3 regions of the Azospira sp. MPR-E4 genome follow, and region 2 is predicted to be linked to each of the others. Evidence: predicted binding sites of a transcription regulator. Region 2 holds the regulator's gene; each other region holds the start of a gene.

Region 1 (6,375 bases), on a different contig from region 2:
CCTGGTCGGCCGCCAGCACGGCCTTGCGGCAATCCAGGGACAGCTTGAGGGCGGTGTGGTGTTCGCGGGACAACTGCAACAGGGCGGGATGGCGTTTCATGGCGGACTCCCGGAAAGGGTGATGGGAGACAGTATGGCGCCGGACGGGGAACCGGGGCCAGGATGCAAATCAAACCCGGCATCACCCGGGTCAAAGCCAGGGGTGGGCCGGCGGCCCGGCCTTCAGAGCAGGACCTTGGCCATCTCGATGACGTCCTGGGAGACCCGGGAGATGCTCTGGCCCCGGTCCATGGCCAGGCGGCGCAGGGCGTGGTAGGCCTCTTCCTCTTCCATCTTGCGGGTCTTCATGAGCAGGCCCTTGGCCCGTTCGATGATCTTGCGGTCGGACAGCTTCTGCGTGGTTTCCGCCAGCTCCCGGCGCAGGGCCAGGGTTTCCTCGAAGCGGGCCCGGGCCACCTCGACGATGGGCTTGATGCGGGCCGGGTCCAGGCCATCCACCACGTAGGAGGAGACGCCGGCCTTCATGGCCTCCCGGATCAGGCCCGAATCGTCGTCGTTGGCGAAGATGATCACCGGCCGGGGCATGTCCCGGTTCATGGCGGAAAGGTGTTCCAGGGTGTCCCGGCTGGGGCTGTCGGTTTCGATGAGGATGACGTCGGGCTTCAGTTCCTCCACCCTTCCCGCCAGGTCCAGGGACGAGGCCAGCACAGCCGCCACCTGGTGGCCGGCCTTGACCAGGCCGGCGCAGATGTCGGCGGCCCGGCTCTGGGATTCATCGATGACGAGAACGCGCAGCATGGGTAGGTGGATTCCTGAAAAGACCTAGTCGAGGGCCAGGATGTGCTCGGCCATGGCGTCGATCACGCCCGGAGCTTCGCCGATGGCGCCGGCGATGTGGATGCTGAGCTGGGGATGCTGGCGTGCCGCGGCTTCCACCTGCAGGGGCAGGTCCCGCTTCAGGTGGCCGCTCTGGGCCATGAACATGGGCGCCAGGCGGATGCTGGTGACGCCCTCGTCGGCCAGCTGGGCGACGCACTGTTCCAGGGTCGGCTCCATGAATTCGAGGAAGGCCAGGGCGACGCGGCGCTGGGGCTCCCGCGCCTGGATGGCGCGCTGCACGCGCTGCATGGGCTCGGCCCACTGGGGGTCCCGGGCACCGTGGCCGAAAAGGATGAGGGCAGTTTGGGTCATGTCTGGATTATGGGTGAAGGCAAGGGGCGAGGGAATTGATCGATATCGCCTTTTGCCGCAGCCGGCAAAGGCCGCGACGCCCCCTGCTTCGGCCGCCGGAACGGCCATTGGTTCCATGCCATTGCCAGGAGGCAGCAGGGACGGACTTTTCCGCCGTGGCATGGCCGTCAGGCCCGTCCCTTCTGCCTCTCCGGGCATGGTCGTTTCCCCGTCAGGCCTGGAGCCAGACCCGGCCGTCTTCCACCTTCACCTGGAAGCGGGCGGTACAGCCCTGGTCCGGCGCCACCGCCTCGCCGCTGGCCAGCTCGATGTTCCAGCTGTGCAGGGGGCAGGTCACCCGCTGGCCGTGCACGATGCCCTGGGAGAGGGGCCCACCCTTGTGGGGGCACTTGTCGTGGAGGGCGAAGACGGCATCGCCGTCGGTGCGGAACACGGCAATATCGCCGCCCGGGTGCTGCACCACCCGGGAACCCAGCAGGGGGATGTCTTCCAGGGCGCAGAGGTTTTTCCATTGGCTCATTTTTCGTTCCTTAAAACCGTTTTTGCCACAGAGGGCACAGAGAACACCGAGAGAATCGTGCCGGCCTGCCGGCTCAGAAGGCCAGGGGCTCGAATTCGCGGCGGGCCGGGGCTTCCTGGTGCTCGGCCCAGGGATCGGCGGCGTCCTTGAGGGAATCGAGCAGACGGGCGTGCAGGGCCTTGCGGTTGTCCTCGTCCTCCACCACCAGGCGCTTGACGTGGTCCAGGCCCACCCGCTGCACGTAATGCACGGTGCGCTCCAGGTAGAAGCCCTCTTCCCGGTAGAGCTGGAGGAAGGCGCCGGAGTATTCCTTGACCTCTTCGGCGGTGGCCACCTTGCACAGGAACTGGGCCGCCTCGGTCTTGATGCCGCCGTTGCCGGCGACGTGGATTTCCCAGCCCGAATCGACGGCAATGATGCCCACGTCCTTGATGCCGGATTCGGCGCAGTTGCGCGGGCAGCCGGAGACGGCCAGCTTCACCTTGTGGGGGCTCCACATGTCGAACAACATCTTCTCCAGCTCGATGCCCATGCCGGTGGAGTCCTGGGTGCCGAAGCGGCAGAACTGGCTGCCGACGCAGGTCTTCACGGTGCGGATGGACTTGCCGTAGGCGTGGCCGGAGACCATGCCGGCCTGGGCCAGGTCGGCCCACATGTGGGGCAGGTCCTCCTTCTTCACCCCCAGCAGGTCGATGCGCTGGCCGCCGGTGACCTTGACCATGGGCACCTGGTACTTGTCCGCCACGTCGGCGATGGCCCGCAGCTCGTTGGGCGTGGTGACGCCGCCCCACATGCGCGGCACCACCGAATAGGTGCCGTCTTTCTGGATGTTGGCGTGGGCCCGCTCGTTGATGAAGCGGCTTTGCGGATCGTCCTTGGCCTCGTGGGGGAAGGTGGAGATGAGGTAGTAGTTGAGGGCCGGGCGGCACTTCTCGCAGCCGTTGGGATTCTTCCAGGCCAGGGCTTCGATCACCGCCGGAATGGAGGTCAGGTGCCGCTCCCGGATGGCCTGGCGCACGGCCCCGTGGCTGTGCTCGGTGCAGCCGCACATGGGCTTCTCGGCGCTGCTGGCGGCCTGGTAGGCGCCGCCCACGGTGGAGGCCAGGATCTGCTCCACCAGGCCGGTGCAGGAGCCGCAGGAAGCGGAAGCCTTGGTGTGCTTGCGCACCTCGTCCAGGGTGAACAGCCCCTTCTCCTTGATGGCCTTGACGATGACGCCCTTGGTGACGCCGTTGCAGCCGCACACCTCGGCGCTGTCGGCCATGGCGGCGGCCTTGTTGTGGCCCTGGTGGCCCGTGTCCCCCAGGTTGCTCTGGCCGAACATGAGGTGGTCGCGGATCTGGCTGACGTCCTTGCCCTCCCGCAGCAGCTGGAAGTACCAGGAACCGTCCGCCGTGTCGCCGTAGAGCACGCCGCCCACCAGCTTGTTGTCCTTCAGCACCAGGCGCTTGTACACGCCGCCGGCCGGGTCGTGCAGGACGATGTCCTCGGTGTCGCTGCCGCCCATGAAGTCGCCGGCGGAGAAAAGGTCGATGCCGGTGACCTTCAGCTTGGTGGAAGTCACCGAGCCCTGGTAGCGGCCGATGCCGTAGCCCGCCAGGTGGTTGGCGCAGACCTTGGCCTGCTCGAACAGCGGCGCCACCAGGCCGTAAGCGATGCCGCGATGGCTGACGCATTCGCCCACGGCGTAGATTTTGGGATCGTAGGTCTGCAGGGTGTCGGAAACGACGATGCCCCGGTTGCAGTGGATGCCGGAAGACTCGGCCAGGGCCGTGTTGGGGCGGATGCCCACCGCCATCACCACCAGATCGGCGGGAATCTGCATGCCGTCCTTGAAGCGGATGGCTGCCACCCGGCCGCTCTCACCGGCGATGAGGGCTTCCGTGTTTTTCTGCAGCAGGAATTTCAGGCCCCGCTCCTCCAGGGACTGCTGCAGCATGCGCCCGGCCACCTCGTCCAGCTGGCGCTCCAGCAGCCAGGGGCCGACGTGTACCACGGTCACGTCCATGCCCCGCAGCTTGAGGCCGTTGGCCGCTTCCAGGCCCAGCAGGCCGCCGCCGATGACCACCGCGTGACGATGGGTCCTGGCCGCCTCGATCATGGCGTCAGTGTCGGCGATGTCCCGATAGGCGATCACCCCCGGCAGGTCGTTGCCGGGAATGGGCAGCATGAAGGGGTTGGAGCCGGTGGCCAGCAGCAGGCGGTCGTAGGACTCCACCGTGCCGTCCTCGGCGACGACCTGGCGCCTGACCCGGTCCACCTTGGTCACCTTCTTGTTGAGGTGCAGCTTGATGCCGTTGTCGGCGTACCACTGCAGATCGTTGAGGACAATCTCGGGCACCGTCATCTCGCCGGCCAGGACCGGGGAAAGCAGGATGCGGTTGTAGTTGGGATGGGGCTCGGCGCCGAAGACGGTGATGTCGTAGTGGTCCGGGGCGATCTTCAGCAGCTCTTCCAGGGTGCGCACGCCGGCCATGCCGTTGCCCACCAGCACCAGTTTGGGTTTGTTCATGAAGCACTCCTTCGGTCGCCGGCTTCCGGGGTGCGGGACGGGCCTCGGACTGCGCCCGCGCCATTGCGGTACGCCGTCGTGCCCTCCCGCAACGCCATCAGGCAGCGAGAGAAAACATTGAAGGGCAGTGCTTCACGTTGACCCCGAGGGCCACACCACCGGCAGTCCCGCCGCCCAGGCGACAGGAGTACGCCGGAGATTTAGCAATCGCCATGCCATTCCGTAAGCGCATGATTTAAATGGGATAACACCAAACCCGCCGCCCGCGCCGCCGCACACAACTGGTGCATCGCCGCCCCGCCCTGCCCCGCCAGCGGGCGCCCGGCACCATCCCTCGGCTGCCGCCCGCCGCCGGTCCCCTGCTGGCCCAAAGGCCTATTTGAGGAAGTCCGGGCCCATGCCAGAATGGGCCGACAGACGAGTGCTTCGTGCGCCCCATCCCAATGGAGAACGCCATGGCTCCCGAAAACAGTACCGCCCCCCCCAGCCGCCCGCCCCTGGTGCGTCCCGGACGCAGCCTGCTGGTCGGCTGGCTGCTCCTGGTGGCCATCATCATCGGCCTGGTCTTCCGGGAAATCGGCGAAACCCGGGAACGCCTCTACAACGCCGCCTGGGACAACCTCAGCACCCTCAACCTGGCCCTGCTGGAACAGATGGAGCGGGCCATCACCGCCACCGACCAGGCCCTGCTCAACGCCCGCCAGGAAGTGGCCGCCATGCCGCCCCTGGTGGCGGAGAAAAACCCGGCCCGGCGCGAGGAGCAGGCCCGGCGCCTGCACCAGCTGCTGCGCAGCCAGGTCACCGCCACCCCCTTCGTCACCAACCTGGTGCTGGTGGACGCCCAGGGCAATGTGCTGGCCCACTCGGCCCGCCACCCGGTACCCGCCATGAACGTGCGGGAGCGGGAATACTTCCGCCGCCTGCGCGACACGGCCGAAGCCGAGCCCCTCATCTCGCCCCCCACCCGCACCCTGCTCGACGGCTCCCAGCGGCTCATCTTCTCCCGCCGTCTGGTGGGGCCCCGGGGCCATTTCGCCGGCGTCATCCTGGCCAGCGTCAGCCTGGCCGATGTGGTCTCCTTCTACCGCTCCGTGCTGCACCTGCCCGGCGGCGCCGTGGCCCTTTACCACAGCAACGCCACCCTGCTCGCCCGCTACCCGGAAATGCCCGACAGCCTGGGCCATGCCTACCCGGAACAGGACCTGTTCCTGCGCACTCCCGGCCGCGGCGCCAGCGGCACCCTGCTGGAAACCAGCTCCATGGACGGGCGCCAGCGCCTGAAAAGCTTCCGCGAGGCCAAGCGCTATCCCATCCTGGTCTCCGTCTCCCAGGAGGAAAGCGAACTGCTGCGCCCCTGGCGCGCCACCACCCTGCACATCATCCTCATGGGCCTGGGCAGCATCGTCCTCTGCTCCCTCTTCATCGGCCTCATCTGGCGCCAGCTGCAGCGCCTGGAGGAACAGGCCCGGGCCCTGCGGGAAAGCGAAGGGCGCTTCCGCAACCTGGTGGAACGGGCCGGCGACGCCCTCTTCCTGCACGACCCCGGCGGCCGCATCGAGGACGTGAACCAGCAGGCCTGCGACAGCCTGGGCCTGCCCCGGGAGGAGCTGATCGGCAGCAACATGGACGCCTTCGAGGTCGGCATTCCCGCCGCCGAACTGCACCAGCTGTGGCACAACCTGGACACCAACGCCCCGGTGACCCAGGAAGGCCGCCACCGCCACCGCCTGGGCCACGAATTCCCGGTGGAGATGCGCATCGGCGCCTTCGCCTCCGGCGGCCGCCGCCTGATCCTGACCCTGGCCCGGGACATCACCGAGCGCCAGGCCTACCAGGAGAAGCTGCGCCAGCAGGCCCTGCACGACGGCCTCACCGGCCTGCCCAACCGGGTCCTCTTCAACGACCTCCTGGGCCAGCTGCTGGCCCAGTCGGAACGGCAGGAGCGGGCCTTCGCCCTGCTCTTCGTGGACCTGGACCATTTCAAGGAAGTGAACGACACCCTGGGCCACGCCGCCGGCGACCGGCTGCTGCAGGAAGCGGCGGCCCGCCTGCGGGGCTGCCTGCGCAAGGCCGATACGGTGGCCCGCCTGGGGGGCGACGAATTCGCCGTGCTCCTGGCGGAGGTGGCGGGGGCCGAGGATGCGGAACAGGT
Region 2 (6,375 bases):
CAGATGGCGCCAGCGGCCCTGGTCCAGGCCTTCCCGGGGCTGCAGCCAGGCCAGCAGCAGGGGGGCCAGCAGCTGGGTGCCGGCCAGGTCGCCCACCCACCAGCCGCGCCAGGCGGGCAGCAGCTGGGCCGGCTCCAGGCTGCCGCCCAGGCTCAGGGCACCGACGCCCAGGCTGGCGCTGATGGCGCCGCCCAGCACGGGGGCGCTGAAACACAGGTGCAGCACGTCCTGGGGGCGGCCCAGGCGCGGATCGAACTGCAGGGGACCCCGCAGCAGACGGTAGCCGGCCCAGGCGCCGAGGGCGTTGCCGGCGCCCATGAGCAGGCCGGTGAGGGGAGCAAAGCCGCTGATGAGGGCGCTGCCCAGGGTGGCCAGCAGCACTGCCGGCCACAGCCGGCCGCCGCCCAGGACGAGGGCGGCCAGGGCAATGCCGGCGGGGGGCCAGAAGGGCACGAAGAGGCCGTGGCCGGCAGTGCCGATGGCCATGGTCAGCTGGGCCACCGCCAGATAGGCGGCAAACACCAGCAGCAGCCCCGGGAGCAGGGGCAGGCGGGCAGCGGGGAGGGGAGCGGCGGCCGGGGGCGCCAATAATCGCTTTAGCATAATTTGCGCCATTTTCCCTGCTTTGCCGCGGTGTTCCAAGGCCTTTGATGCTGGGGATAACACGTAGTCCGGGTAACTTGGCGTAGGCCGGAGGGTTTGTGCCATAATCAGCCGCTTGATTTTGGGGAATTCAGTCATGGACGACAACAAGGCCAAAGCACTAACCGCCGCACTGGCGCAGATCGAAAAGCAGTTCGGCAAGGGCGCCATCATGAAGATGGGCGAGACCGAAGTGGACAAGGGTGTGGACGTGGTGTCCACCGGCTCCCTGGGCCTGGACGTGGCCCTCGGCGTGGGCGGCCTGCCCCGGGGCCGGGTGGTGGAAATCTACGGTCCGGAATCCTCCGGCAAGACCACCCTGACCCTGCAGGTCGTGGCCGAGATGCAGAAGCTGGGCGGCACCGCCGCCTTTATCGACGCGGAACACGCCCTCGATCCCCAGTACGCCCAGAAGCTGGGCGTGAACATCGGCGAGCTGCTCATCTCCCAGCCGGACAACGGCGAACAGGCCCTGGAAATCGCCGACATGCTGGTGCGTTCCGGCGGTGTGGACGTGATCGTGGTGGACTCCGTGGCCGCCCTCACCCCCAAGGCCGAAATCGAAGGCGAGATGGGCGATTCCATGATGGGCCTGCACGCCCGCCTGATGAGCCAGGCCCTGCGCAAGCTCACCGCCAACATCAAGAAGACCAATACCCTGGTCATCTTCATCAACCAGATCCGCATGAAGATCGGGGTGATGTTCGGTTCCCCGGAAACCACCACCGGCGGCAACGCGCTCAAGTTCTACGCCTCCGTGCGCCTGGATATCCGCCGTATCGGCGGCATCAAGAAGGGTGACGAGGTGATCGGCAACGAAACCCGCGTCAAGGTGGTGAAGAACAAGGTCTCCCCGCCCTTCCGCGAAGCCCTGTTCGACATCCTCTACGGCGAAGGCATCTCCCGCGAGGGCGAGATCATCGAACTGGGGGTGGCCAACAAGCTGATCGAGAAGTCCGGCGCCTGGTACTCCTACAAGGGCGAGAAAATCGGCCAGGGCAAGGACAACTCCCGGGAATTCCTCAAGGCCAACCCGGCCATTGCCCAGGAAATTGAAGGCAAGATCCGGGAAGCCCTGGGCGTGGCCAATCCCGCCCCGGCGGCCGCTGCCGGGGAATGACCCCGAGCCTGCGCCAGCGGGCCCTGGGGCTGCTGGCGCGGCGGGAGTACAGCCGGGCCGAACTGGCCCGCAAGCTGGCGCCCCACGCAGAATCCGAGGCTGAGCTGGAGACCCTGCTGGACGACCTGGCGGCCCGCCGCCAGCTTTCCGATGCCCGCTATGCCAGTGAAAGGGTCGCCATCCGCGCCCGCCGCTACGGCGATGCCCGGCTGGCCCAGGAGCTGCGGCAGAAGGGCGTGGCCGAGGAAACCGTCGCCGCGGCCCTGGCCCAGGGCGGCAGCGAGCTGGAACGGGCGCGCCAGGTGTGGCAGAAGAAATTCGCCGCCCTGCCCGCCGATCTGGCCGAGCGGGCCAAACAGACCCGCTTCCTCCTCAGCCGCGGCTTTGCCGCCGCCACCGTCCGCCAGGTGCTGCAGGGCGGCTGGGACGACGAGTCCGGCAGCGACTGGTAGAACCCCCGGGCGACACCTCTGGCACAATGCCTTTACGCCCCCGCATTCATAGAATCCGATAGCCCATGTCCGAGCAGAACCCCGACCTCATCGCCAAGCTTTCCGCCAACAACCTGAAAAAGCGCTACAAGTCCCGCACCGTGGTGCATGACGTGTCCTTCGAGGTGGGCAGCGGTGAGGTGGTGGGCCTGCTGGGCCCCAACGGTGCCGGCAAGACCACCTGTTTCTACATGATCGTCGGCCTGGTGCCCTCCGACGGCGGCTCCATCCAGCTGCAGAATCAGGAAGTGACCCACTTCCCCATCCACAAGCGGGCCCATCTGGGCATTTCCTACCTGCCCCAGGAGGCTTCCGTCTTCCGCAAGCTCAACGTGGAGGAGAACATCCGCGCCGTGCTGGAACTGCAGAAGCTGCCCAAGCACGAGATCGACCTGCGCCTGGAGGAACTGCTGGAAGAGCTGCACATCGGCCACATTCGCGCTTCCAATGCCGCCGCCCTGTCCGGTGGCGAGCGCCGCCGGGTGGAAATCGCCCGGGCCCTGGCCACCTCTCCCCGTTTCATCCTGCTGGATGAGCCCTTCGCCGGCGTGGACCCCATCGCCGTGCTGGAAATCCAGAAGATCATCCGTTTCCTCAAGGACCGCAGCATCGGCGTGCTCATCACCGACCACAACGTGCGTGAGACCCTGGGCATCTGCGACCGGGCCTACATCATCAATGAGGGCCGGGTGCTGGCGTCTGGCCGCCCGGATGAGATCGTTTATAATGAAGACGTCCGAAAAGTATATCTGGGCGAGAGCTTCCGTCTCTGACGAGCCCAGTCTCCGAGTCTTTCCCTCAACCCGCTCATTGCCGCCGGCCCCTTCGGCCCCGGGTCCATGAAACCAACCCTCCAACTCAAACTCTCGCAGCACCTGGCCCTGACGCCACAGCTGCAGCAGTCCATCCGGCTGCTGCAGCTGTCGACGCTCGAGCTGGAGCAGGAGTTGGAGAAGTATCTGCTGGAAAACCCCCTGCTGGAGCGCGAGGACGAGAACTACGAGCCCTCCTACAGCGGGAGCGAAGGCGAATACGCCGGCAGTACGGCCGAGGCCGCTGCCGAAGGCCCGCGGGAAGGCGATAGCGGCGAATCCGGTGAAGGCGCCGACAGTCACGGCCCCGAAGAAGTCCGGGACGACAGCCGGGACAGCCTGGGCGAGGGCGAGGACTGGTTTGCCGAAGGCAGCTACCCTTCCGCCTCCCGCGACGAGGACGAGGATTCCGACTTCCAGGAAGTGCAGGCCGCCAACACCTCCCTGCGCGACCACCTCAACTGGCAGCTGGGCCTGATGCAGCTCTCCGAGCGGGACCGGCAGCTGGTCAGCTTCCTGATCGAGGCTCTGGACGAGGACGGCTACCTGACCCAGCCCCTGGAGGAGCTGCAGGAAGCCCTGCCGGAAGAGCTGGAAATCGACCTGGACGACCTGCAGATCGCCCTGCGCCACCTGCAGCACCTGGACCCGACCGGTGTCGGCGCCCGCACTCCGGGCGAATGCCTGGCCCTGCAGCTGGAAGCCCTGCCGGCCGACGAGGTGCGGGACCAGGCCCTGAAGCTGGTGCGCCATCATCTGGAACTGCTGGCCGGCCGGGACTTCACCAAGCTGAAGAAGCTGCTGGGCTGCGACGACGAGCGCCTGCGCGCCGTCACCAACCTGGTGAAGAGCCTCAACCCCCGGCCCGGCGCCCAGTACGCGCCCCTGGATGCCCGCTACATCACCCCGGACGTGGTGGTGAAGAAGGTGCGCAACCAGTGGACCGCCAGCATCAATCCGGACGCCTACCCGCGCCTGCGCATCAACCGGCTCTACGCCGAGATCCTCTCCAAGCAGCGCGGCTCCAGCCTCTCCGGCCAGCTGCAGGAGGCCCGCTGGCTGATCAAGAACGTGCAGCAGCGTTTCGACACCATCCTGCGCGTGTCCCAGGCCATCCTGGACCGCCAGCGCCAGTTCTTCGAACACGGCGAGGTGGCCATGCGTCCCCTGGTACTGCGGGAAATCGCCGAAACCCTGGGCCTGCACGAATCCACCGTTTCCCGGGTGACCACCCAGAAGTACATGGCCACCCCCCGGGGCATTTTCGAACTCAAGTATTTCTTCGGCAGCCACGTGGCCACGGATACGGGGGGCGCCTGTTCGGCCACCGCCATCCGGGCCCTGATCAAGCAGCTGGTGGCGGCCGAAGACCCCAAAAAACCCCTTTCGGACAGTCAAATATCCGAAATTCTTGGCCAACAAGGCATTGTTGTGGCGCGTCGAACCATTGCAAAATACAGAGAAGCGCTCAACATTTCGCCGGCCAACCTACGCAAGTCCATCTAAAAAAGGAGCGAGCCATGAACCTGCACATCACCGGACATCACCTGGAAGTCACCCCGGCGATCCGCGACTACGTCACTGCCAAGCTGGAGCGGGTTACGCGTCACTTCGACAGCGTCATCGACGTCAACGTCATCCTCACCGTGGAAAAGCTGAAGCAGAAGGCTGAAGTCACCGTGCGCGTGCCCGGCAAGGACATCCACGTGGATGCCGAGGATGCCGACCTGTATGCCGCCGTGGACACCCTGATCGACAAGCTGGACCGCCAGGTGCAGAAGTACAAGCAGAAGGCCCAGGATCACCACCGCGACACCATCAAGAATCACATCGAAGAGTGATCTGATTCCCTCTCCGGGACTGGGATGAAAGGCATAGGCGGCGGGGTCGTTTTCCGTTATGATCCCGCCACTTTTCGCCAGGTATCCTGCCTGAATCCCAGTCTCCAACCGGCCCTGCCGCCGCCATCCCGCTGTTCGGGGAAGGTTCCCGCCCCATGGATCTGATCGCCAAACTCCTCCCTCCCGCCCACATCCTGCTGGACCTCGAAGCCAGCAGCAAGAAGCGGGCATTCGAGCAGGCCGGACTGCTGTTCGAGAACAACCTGGGCATCGCCCGGGCCACGGTTTTCGACAGCCTCTTCGCCCGGGAAAAACTCGGTTCCACCGGCCTGGGCCAGGGGGTTGCCATTCCCCACGGCCGCATCAAGGGGCTCAAGGAAGCCGCCGGCGCCTTCATGCGCCTGTCCGCCCCGGTGCCTTTCGATTCCCCCGATGGCAAGCCCGTCGGCCTGATGTTCGTGCTGCTGGTGCCGGAACAGGCCACCGAGCAGCATCTGCAGATTCTTTCCGAGCTGGCCCAGCGTTTCTCCGACCGGGCCTTCCGCGAGGCCCTGGGCGCCTGCGACAACACCGACGACGCCCACCGCCTGTTCACCGACTGGGGGAACCATGCGGCAAATCTCCATCAGCCAGCTGTTTGAGGACCACCAGGACAAGCTGTCCCTGACCTGGGTCGCGGCCCAGGGTGCCGAACGCTCCATCGAGATCCGGGAGCGGGGCAACTACGGCGCCGACGTGGTCGGCCACCTCAACCTGATCCACCCGGAACGCCTGCAGGTCATCGGCGCCGCCGAGTACCAGTGGCTGAGCCGCGTCAATCCTGAGCGCCTCAAGGCGCAGATGAACGAAATTTTCGCCGCCCAGCCCCCTGCCGTCATCGTCGCCGAGGGCCTGGAAGTGCTGCCGGCCGTGCTGGAGGGCTGCGAGAGCACCGGCACGCCCCTGTTCACCACCGCCAAACCCTGCTCGGCCGTGATCGACCTGCTGCGCATCTACCTCTCCCGCCGCCTGGCGGACACGGTGTCGGTGCATGGCGTCTTCATGGACGTGCTGGGCATGGGCGTCCTCATCACCGGCGATTCCGGCGTCGGCAAGTCCGAACTGGCCCTGGAACTGATTTCCCGGGGCCACGGTCTGGTCGCCGACGACGTGGTGGAACTGGCCCGCATCGCTCCCGCCACCATCGAGGGCCGTTGCCCTGGCATGCTGCGGGACTTCCTCGAAGTGCGGGGCCTGGGCCTGCTCAATATCCGCACCATCTTCGGCGAGACCGCCTCCCGGCGGAAAATGAAGCTAAAGCTGATCGTGCACCTGCAAAAGCCGGTGGCCGGGGTGGATGCGCCGCGCCTGCCCCTGGATGCCCAGACCCAGGAGATCCTCGGCGTGGCCGTGCGCAAGGTGGTCATTCCGGTGGCTGCCGGGCGCAACCTGGCGGTGCTGCTGGAGGCGGCGGTGCGCAACAGCATCCT
Region 3 (6,375 bases), on a different contig from region 2:
CCGCCGCCTGCGGGTGCCGGCCGGCGAAGTACTGATCCGGGAAGGGGACGTGGGCGATGCCTACTACCTGATTGAGTCCGGCAACTGCGAGGTGACCCGCCGCCTCGGCAACAAGGAGGTCGTCCTGGCCCAATTGGGGGCCGGCCAGGCTTTCGGCGAGGAGGCCCTGGTGGCCAATGCCCGGCGCAACGCCAGCGTCACCATGAAGAGCAAGGGCGTCCTGCTGAAGCTGGGCAAGGAGGATTTCGATGCCCTGTTGCGGGCGCCCCTGCTCAAGGGGCTGTCCCGCGACGAGGCCCAGGATCGGGTGGCCCGGGGGGCCGTCTGGGTGGATGTGCGCTATCCGGCGGAGTTCCGTTTCGACGGCCTGCCCGGGGCCATCAACCTGCCGGTGAACGAGGTGCGCGGCGCCTTCGGCAGCCTCGATCCGAACCGGGAATACGTGGTCTATTGTCAAAGCGGGCGCCGCAGCTCGGCCGTCGCCTTTCTCCTGACGCAGCAGGGCTATCAGGCCTGGTGGCTGGAAGGCGGGCTCTGGGGCCCCCTGGCCGAAACGAAGGAACAATAATGAACGCAGCACATCCCACCCCCGACAGCAGCGCCCAGGGCGACGTCAATAGCCGCCTGCTCTTTTTCAAGAACCTGCAGGCGGTCACCAACAAGATCCACGCCACCAGCAATATTGACGAGATCATGCTGGAGCTGTCCCAGGACATCTGCAATCTCTTCAATGCGGACCGGCTGACCATCTACACCGTCAGCGAAGACCGCAGCAGCATCGTCTCCAAGGTGAAGACCGGCCTCAATTCCTTCAAGGACCTGAAGCTGCCCATCACCGAGCAGAGCGTGGCCGGCTACGTGGCCATGACCCAGAAAATGGCCAATATCCGGGACGTCTACGACGACGTGGAGCTGAAGGCCTATTCCCCCAAGATGAACTTCCTGCAGGAGGTGGACAAGCGCACCGGCTATCGCACCAAGCAGATGCTGGTGGCGCCCATCAGCGACGGGGAGGGGGCTTTGCTGGGGGTGGTGCAGATCATCAACAACCGGGACGATGTACCCTTTGCCGCCGTGGCGGAGGAGGGCGTCCAGGGCCTGGCCCAGACCCTGGCCATCGCCTTCACCCAGCGCCAGAAGGCGGTGCCCGGGGTGCGCTCCAAGTACGACGGCCTGGTCAGCGATGCCGTCATCTCCGCCGCCGAACTGGACCTGGCCCAGCGCTCGGCCCGGCGCAAGGGGCTCGATCTGGAGGAGGTCCTGGTCAAGGAATTCCAGGTCAAGCCGGCGGCCATCGGCCAGGCCCTGGCCAAGTACTTCGGCGACCCCTACGAGCCCTACCGCAGCGAGCGGGTCAAACCCATCGACCTGCTGCGCAACCTCAAGCGCGACTATCTCGAATCCCAGCAATGGGTGCCGGTGGAGGAAACCCGGGAAGGCGTGGTGGTGGTGGCGACGGACCCGGAGCGGGTGCGCAACTCCCGGGTGGTGAACAACATCTTCCCCAAGAGCAAGGTGGTCTACCGGGTCACCACCAACCGGGAATTTCTCCAGGTGCTGGACCATTTCTTCGGTGCCCTGGCGGACGTGGCCTCGGTGGGCGACCTGCTCTCCGACCTGGGGGACGGCGACGACGAGGCAGGCGACGTTGTCGGCGACGACGTTTCTGCCGCCGCCGAGAACGAGCTGGTCAAGCTGGTGAACAAGATCATCATCGAGGCTTACCAGCAAGGGGCTTCCGACATCCACATCGAACCCCGGCCGGGCAAGGAAAAGACCCTGATCCGCTTCCGCAAGGACGGCTCCCTGGTGCCCTACATCGAGATTCCCGCCTCCTACCGCAATGCCCTCATCGCCCGCCTGAAAATCATGTGCGATCTGGATATCTCGGAGAAGCGCAAGCCCCAGGACGGCAAGATCAAGTTCAAGAAATACGGCCCCCTGGATATCGAGCTGCGGGTGGCCACCATCCCCACCGCCGGCGGCATGGAAGACGTGGTGATGCGCATCCTGGCCGCCGGCGAGCCCATTCCCCTGGACAGCCTGGGCCTGACGCCCCACAACCACGAGACCCTGAAGAGCATCATCAGCAAGCCCTACGGCCTCTTCTTCGTCTGCGGCCCCACCGGCTCGGGCAAGACCACCACCCTGCATTCCATCCTGGGCCACATCAACACGCCGGACACCAAGATCTGGACCGCGGAAGACCCGGTGGAAATCACCCAGAAGGGCCTGCGCCAGGTGCAGATCAACAAGAAGGCCGGCCTGGATTTTGCCACGGTCATGCGCTCCTTCCTGCGGGCCGATCCGGATGTGATCATGGTGGGCGAAATGCGGGATGCGGAAACCACCGGCATCGGCATCGAGGCCTCCCTCACCGGCCACCTGGTGTTCGCCACCCTGCATACCAACAGCGCCCCCGAATCGGTGATCCGCCTGCTGGACATGGGCATGGACCCCTTCAATTTCGCCGACGCCCTGCTCGGCATCCTGGCCCAGCGCCTGGCCAAGCGCCTGTGCAAGGAGTGCAAGGAGGCCTACCAGCCCTCGCCGGAGGACATGAAGCGGCTGCTGACCGAGTACTGCGAGGAGCTGACCAACACCGACAGCTGGAAGAAGGACCCCAAGGGCTCCTACGAAGCCGTCTACCGGGACTGGAACAGCCGCTACGCCAAGGACGGCCAGTTCACCCTGTATCGTGCCAAGGGCTGCCCCGCCTGCAATGACACCGGCTACAAGGGCCGGGTCGGCCTGCACGAGCTGATGGCCGGGACCGACGGCGTCAAGAAACTGATCCAGGAACATGCCCGGGTGGCCGAGCTGGTGGCCTGCGCCCTCAACGACGGCATGCGCACCCTGAAGATGGACGGCATCGACAAGGTGCTGCAGGGCATTACCGACATGAAGCAGGTACACGCGGTCTGCATCAAATAGGAGGTAGGGCATGGATACCCTGGACGATCTTTTCCGGCGCCTGGAGCAACTCAACGAGATCGGGGCGGCCCTCTCCCACGAGCGCAACCTGGATCGCCTGCTGGAGCGCATCCTGCTGGCGGCCAAGCAGATCACCCACGCGGACGGCGGCACCCTCTACCGCATGACCGAGGACGGGCGCCATCTGCGCTTCGAGATTGTCCGCACCGACTCCCTGGCCATCGCCTTTGGCGGCAGCAGCGGCCAGCCCCTCTCCTCCAAGTTCCCCGACCTGCCGCTGTACACCGAAAGCGGCGAGCCCAACAATTCCATGGTGGCCGCCTACAGCGCCCTCAATCTGCAGACGGTCAACATCGCCGACGCCTACACGGCGGAGGGCTTCGATTTCTCCGGCACCCGGGCCTTCGACGCCCGCACCGGCTACCGCTCCCAGTCCTTTCTCACGGTGCCCATGAAGAACCATGAGAACGAGGTGATCGGCGTCTTGCAGCTGATCAACGCCCAGGATCCCGTCAGCGGTGAAGTGCGGGCCTTCTCCTATGCGGACCAGCGCCTGGCCGAATCCCTTGCCTCCCAGGCGGCCATCGCCCTGACCAACCGGCAGCTCATTTCCCAGCTGGAAGAACTGTTCGAGTCCTTCATCCAGCTCATCAACACCGCCATCGACGAAAAATCCCCCTACACCGGCGGCCACTGCCAGCGGGTGCCGGAGCTGACCATGATGTTGGCCGAGGCGGTGAATGCCACCACGGAAGGCCCCCTGGCCGACTTCAGCATGTCCGACAAGGACCGCTACGAGCTGAAGATGGCCGGCCTGCTGCACGATTGCGGCAAGGTGACGACGCCGGTGCACGTGGTGGACAAGGCGACCAAGCTGCAGACCATCTTCGACCGCATCCATCTGTTGGATACCCGCTTCGAGGTGATCCGCCGCGATGCCCAGATTCGCATGTGGCAGGCCATTGCCGGCGGCCGTGGGGAAAGCCAGGCGCGCCAGGAACTGGAAGCGAGTCTGGCCCAGATGGAAGAAGACCAGCGCTTCCTGCAGCGCTGCAATGTGGGCGGCGAAGCCATGCAGCCGGAAGACCAGGAGCGGGTACGGCAGATCGCCCGCCGCTACCGCTGGCAGGATGCGCAGGGCAAGGAAAACGATTTCCTCAGCGCGGACGAAGTGGAGAACCTGACCATCCGGGCCGGCACCCTGACCGAGGCCGAGCGGGAGATCATCAACCACCACATCGTCGCCACCATCCGCATGCTGGAATCCCTGCCCTGGCCCAAGCACCTGAAGAACGTGCCGGAATACGCCGGCGGCCACCATGAGCGCATGGACGGCAAGGGCTATCCCCGGGGCCTGACCCGGGAACAGATGAGCATCCAGGCCCGGATCATGGGCATCGCCGACATCTTCGAAGCCCTCACCGCCCGGGACCGGCCTTACAAGGAAGGCATGAAGCTGTCCCAGACCCTGGCGATCATGGAGCGCTTCCGCGCCGGCGGCCACATCGATCCGGACCTGTTCGACGTCTTTATGCAGCAGAAGGTCTATGCCACCTATGCCCGCCGCTTCATCAGCCCGGAACAGATCGATATCTGAGGCCGGGGTGACGTGTATCGTTCAATGTGACGTAATTTGTCACCTCGGTCTTGCGCCGGGGGACTAGCCATAGTTCAGGGAGAACAACGGCTTGCCTGGTTCCGTGTCGGTTGGCATCTTTCCTGCTAATATTCCATCGGCGTCGCAAGGCGTTCTATTACTTGCTAAGGAGATTTACTCATGAAAAGCATTCAGAAGGGCTTTACCCTGATTGAACTGATGATCGTGGTTGCGATCATCGGCATTCTGGCCGCCGTTGCACTGCCGGCCTATCAGGACTACACCGTCCGTGCCAAGATGTCCGAAGTGATCCTGGCCGCTTCCGCCTGTCGTACCACCATCAGTGAAGTTGTGCAGTCTTCCTCCTCTTTGCCTGCGGGCGGCTCCTGGGGTTGCGAAAACTCTGCCACTGGTGGCGCTTCCAAGTATGTGAAGTCCATCAGTACCAGTGACGCAGGTGTTGTGTCTGTGGAAATCCAGAACATTAATGGTGATGTAAATGGTAAGACCGTTACTTTGACCCCCTATACCGATGCGGCCGGCTCTAACCCGCTGACTTCCAGCGATGCCGGTAAAACTGTGGCCCTGTGGAAGTGCGGCCCCGGTACCGGTTTGCAGGCCAAGTATCTGCCGGGTTCCTGCCGCGGTTAATTTCCGGGCTTAACCAGAAAAGGGCATGCGTGACGCATGCCCTTTTTTCATTTTTGTCTTGAGCTATGGCCAAATCTATTCGCACTCAAATTGCTATTGTTCTGCCGGCATACAACGAATCGACGACTATTGCTGCCTGTATTCGGGAGTTCCATCGGGTACTGCCGGGGGCGCAGATCATCGTGGTCGATAACAATTCGAGCGATGATACCGGTAGTGTCGCCTTGCAAACTTTGCAGTTTTCCGGCATTTCCGGCTGCGTTTTGTCGGAGCGCCGGCAGGGGAAAGCAAATGCTGTTCGGCGAGCTTTTCTTGAAGTGGATGCCGATGTTTATGTTATGGCAGATGCAGATCTGACTTATCCGGTAGATATTCTGCCGAAGCTATTAGACCCGGTATTGAGTGGCCAGGCAGACATGGTTGTCGGAGATCGGCTCAGCTCGGGGGCGTATGCTCGAGAAAACAAGCGCCCCTTCCATGGGTTTGGCAACTCTTTGGTTGCATGGATGGTGAACTCCCTTTTTTATGCCAGATTGACCGATATCATGAGCGGTTACCGTGTGATGACGCGACAGTTTGTCGAGAATTACCCCTGTCTAGTCGAAGGGTTCGAATTGGAAACGGATTTAACTCTCTATGCTGTAAATGGGCGGTTCCGTGTCGTCGAACTACCGGTACATTATCAAGATCGTCCGGCAGGGAGTTATTCAAAGCTGAATACCTTTACAGATGGCGCCAAAGTCATTTTTGCCATTGCCCAGATACTTCGTTATTACAAGCCATTTAAGTTTTTTGGCTGTTTATCGCTGCTTTTCTTCTTGAGTGGTCTTGTGGCCGCAGTTCCCGTGTTGACCGACTGGGTGCGGGAGCGCTATATCCACCACCTCCCTCTGGCCATCCTGGCCACGGGCCTTGAGCTAGTCGCTGTTCTTTCCCTTGCCATCGGTTTGATCCTGGACTCTGCCGCCTATCAGCAGCGCAAAGAACTGGAAATTAACTTGCGGCGTACCGGACGATAAGCATGCACTACATTTCTCCGAGACGGCTTGAGTATGCTGCCGTAGCGCTAGTAGTCGTTGCCGTCTTTCTGTGGGTGTTCTTGGCTGGGAAAGATGTAAATTGGGATTTGATCAATTACCACTATTACGGCGCCTATCAGTTTCTGGAAGGTCGGGTTGCGCAGGATTTTCTCG

The links. The regulator sigma-54, encoded in region 2, starts transcription at its own class of promoters, with help from an activator protein. The targets are predictions, from matches to a motif close to TGGCACGCTTNCTGCTNA.
Region 1: a site for sigma-54 is predicted at 4,424-4,441, ahead of nirB (nitrite reductase large subunit NirB). Genes of this name have one in related genera too.
Region 3: a site for sigma-54 is predicted at 4,643-4,660, ahead of AC1RTA_RS03820 (pilin). Genes of this name have one in related genera too.

What each region holds. Positions count from the first base shown of each region.
Region 1 is NZ_JBXAST010000022.1:28,172-34,546, forward strand. It holds gene AC1RTA_RS08715 (hemerythrin domain-containing protein) at 1-100, opposite strand, end outside; gene AC1RTA_RS08720 (ANTAR domain-containing response regulator) at 223-798, opposite strand; gene AC1RTA_RS08725 (sirohydrochlorin chelatase) at 823-1,191, opposite strand; gene nirD (nitrite reductase small subunit NirD) at 1,403-1,711, opposite strand; gene nirB (nitrite reductase large subunit NirB) at 1,785-4,223, opposite strand; gene AC1RTA_RS08740 (sensor domain-containing diguanylate cyclase) at 4,679-6,375, shown strand, end outside.
Region 2 is NZ_JBXAST010000016.1:18,818-25,192, forward strand. It holds gene AC1RTA_RS07120 (PAS domain S-box protein) at 1-603, opposite strand, end outside; gene recA (recombinase RecA) at 740-1,762, shown strand; gene recX (recombination regulator RecX) at 1,759-2,214, shown strand; gene lptB (LPS export ABC transporter ATP-binding protein) at 2,280-3,026, shown strand; gene AC1RTA_RS07140 (RNA polymerase factor sigma-54) at 3,093-4,571, shown strand; gene hpf (ribosome hibernation-promoting factor, HPF/YfiA family) at 4,586-4,906, shown strand; gene ptsN (PTS IIA-like nitrogen regulatory protein PtsN) at 5,062-5,547, shown strand; gene hprK (HPr(Ser) kinase/phosphatase) at 5,516-6,375, shown strand, end outside.
Region 3 is NZ_JBXAST010000007.1:40,545-46,919, forward strand. It holds gene AC1RTA_RS03805 (cyclic nucleotide-binding domain-containing protein) at 1-568, shown strand, start outside; gene AC1RTA_RS03810 (GspE/PulE family protein) at 568-2,934, shown strand; gene AC1RTA_RS03815 (HD domain-containing phosphohydrolase) at 2,945-4,531, shown strand; gene AC1RTA_RS03820 (pilin) at 4,712-5,182, shown strand; gene AC1RTA_RS03825 (glycosyltransferase family 2 protein) at 5,248-6,201, shown strand; gene AC1RTA_RS03830 (glycosyltransferase 87 family protein) at 6,204-6,375, shown strand, end outside.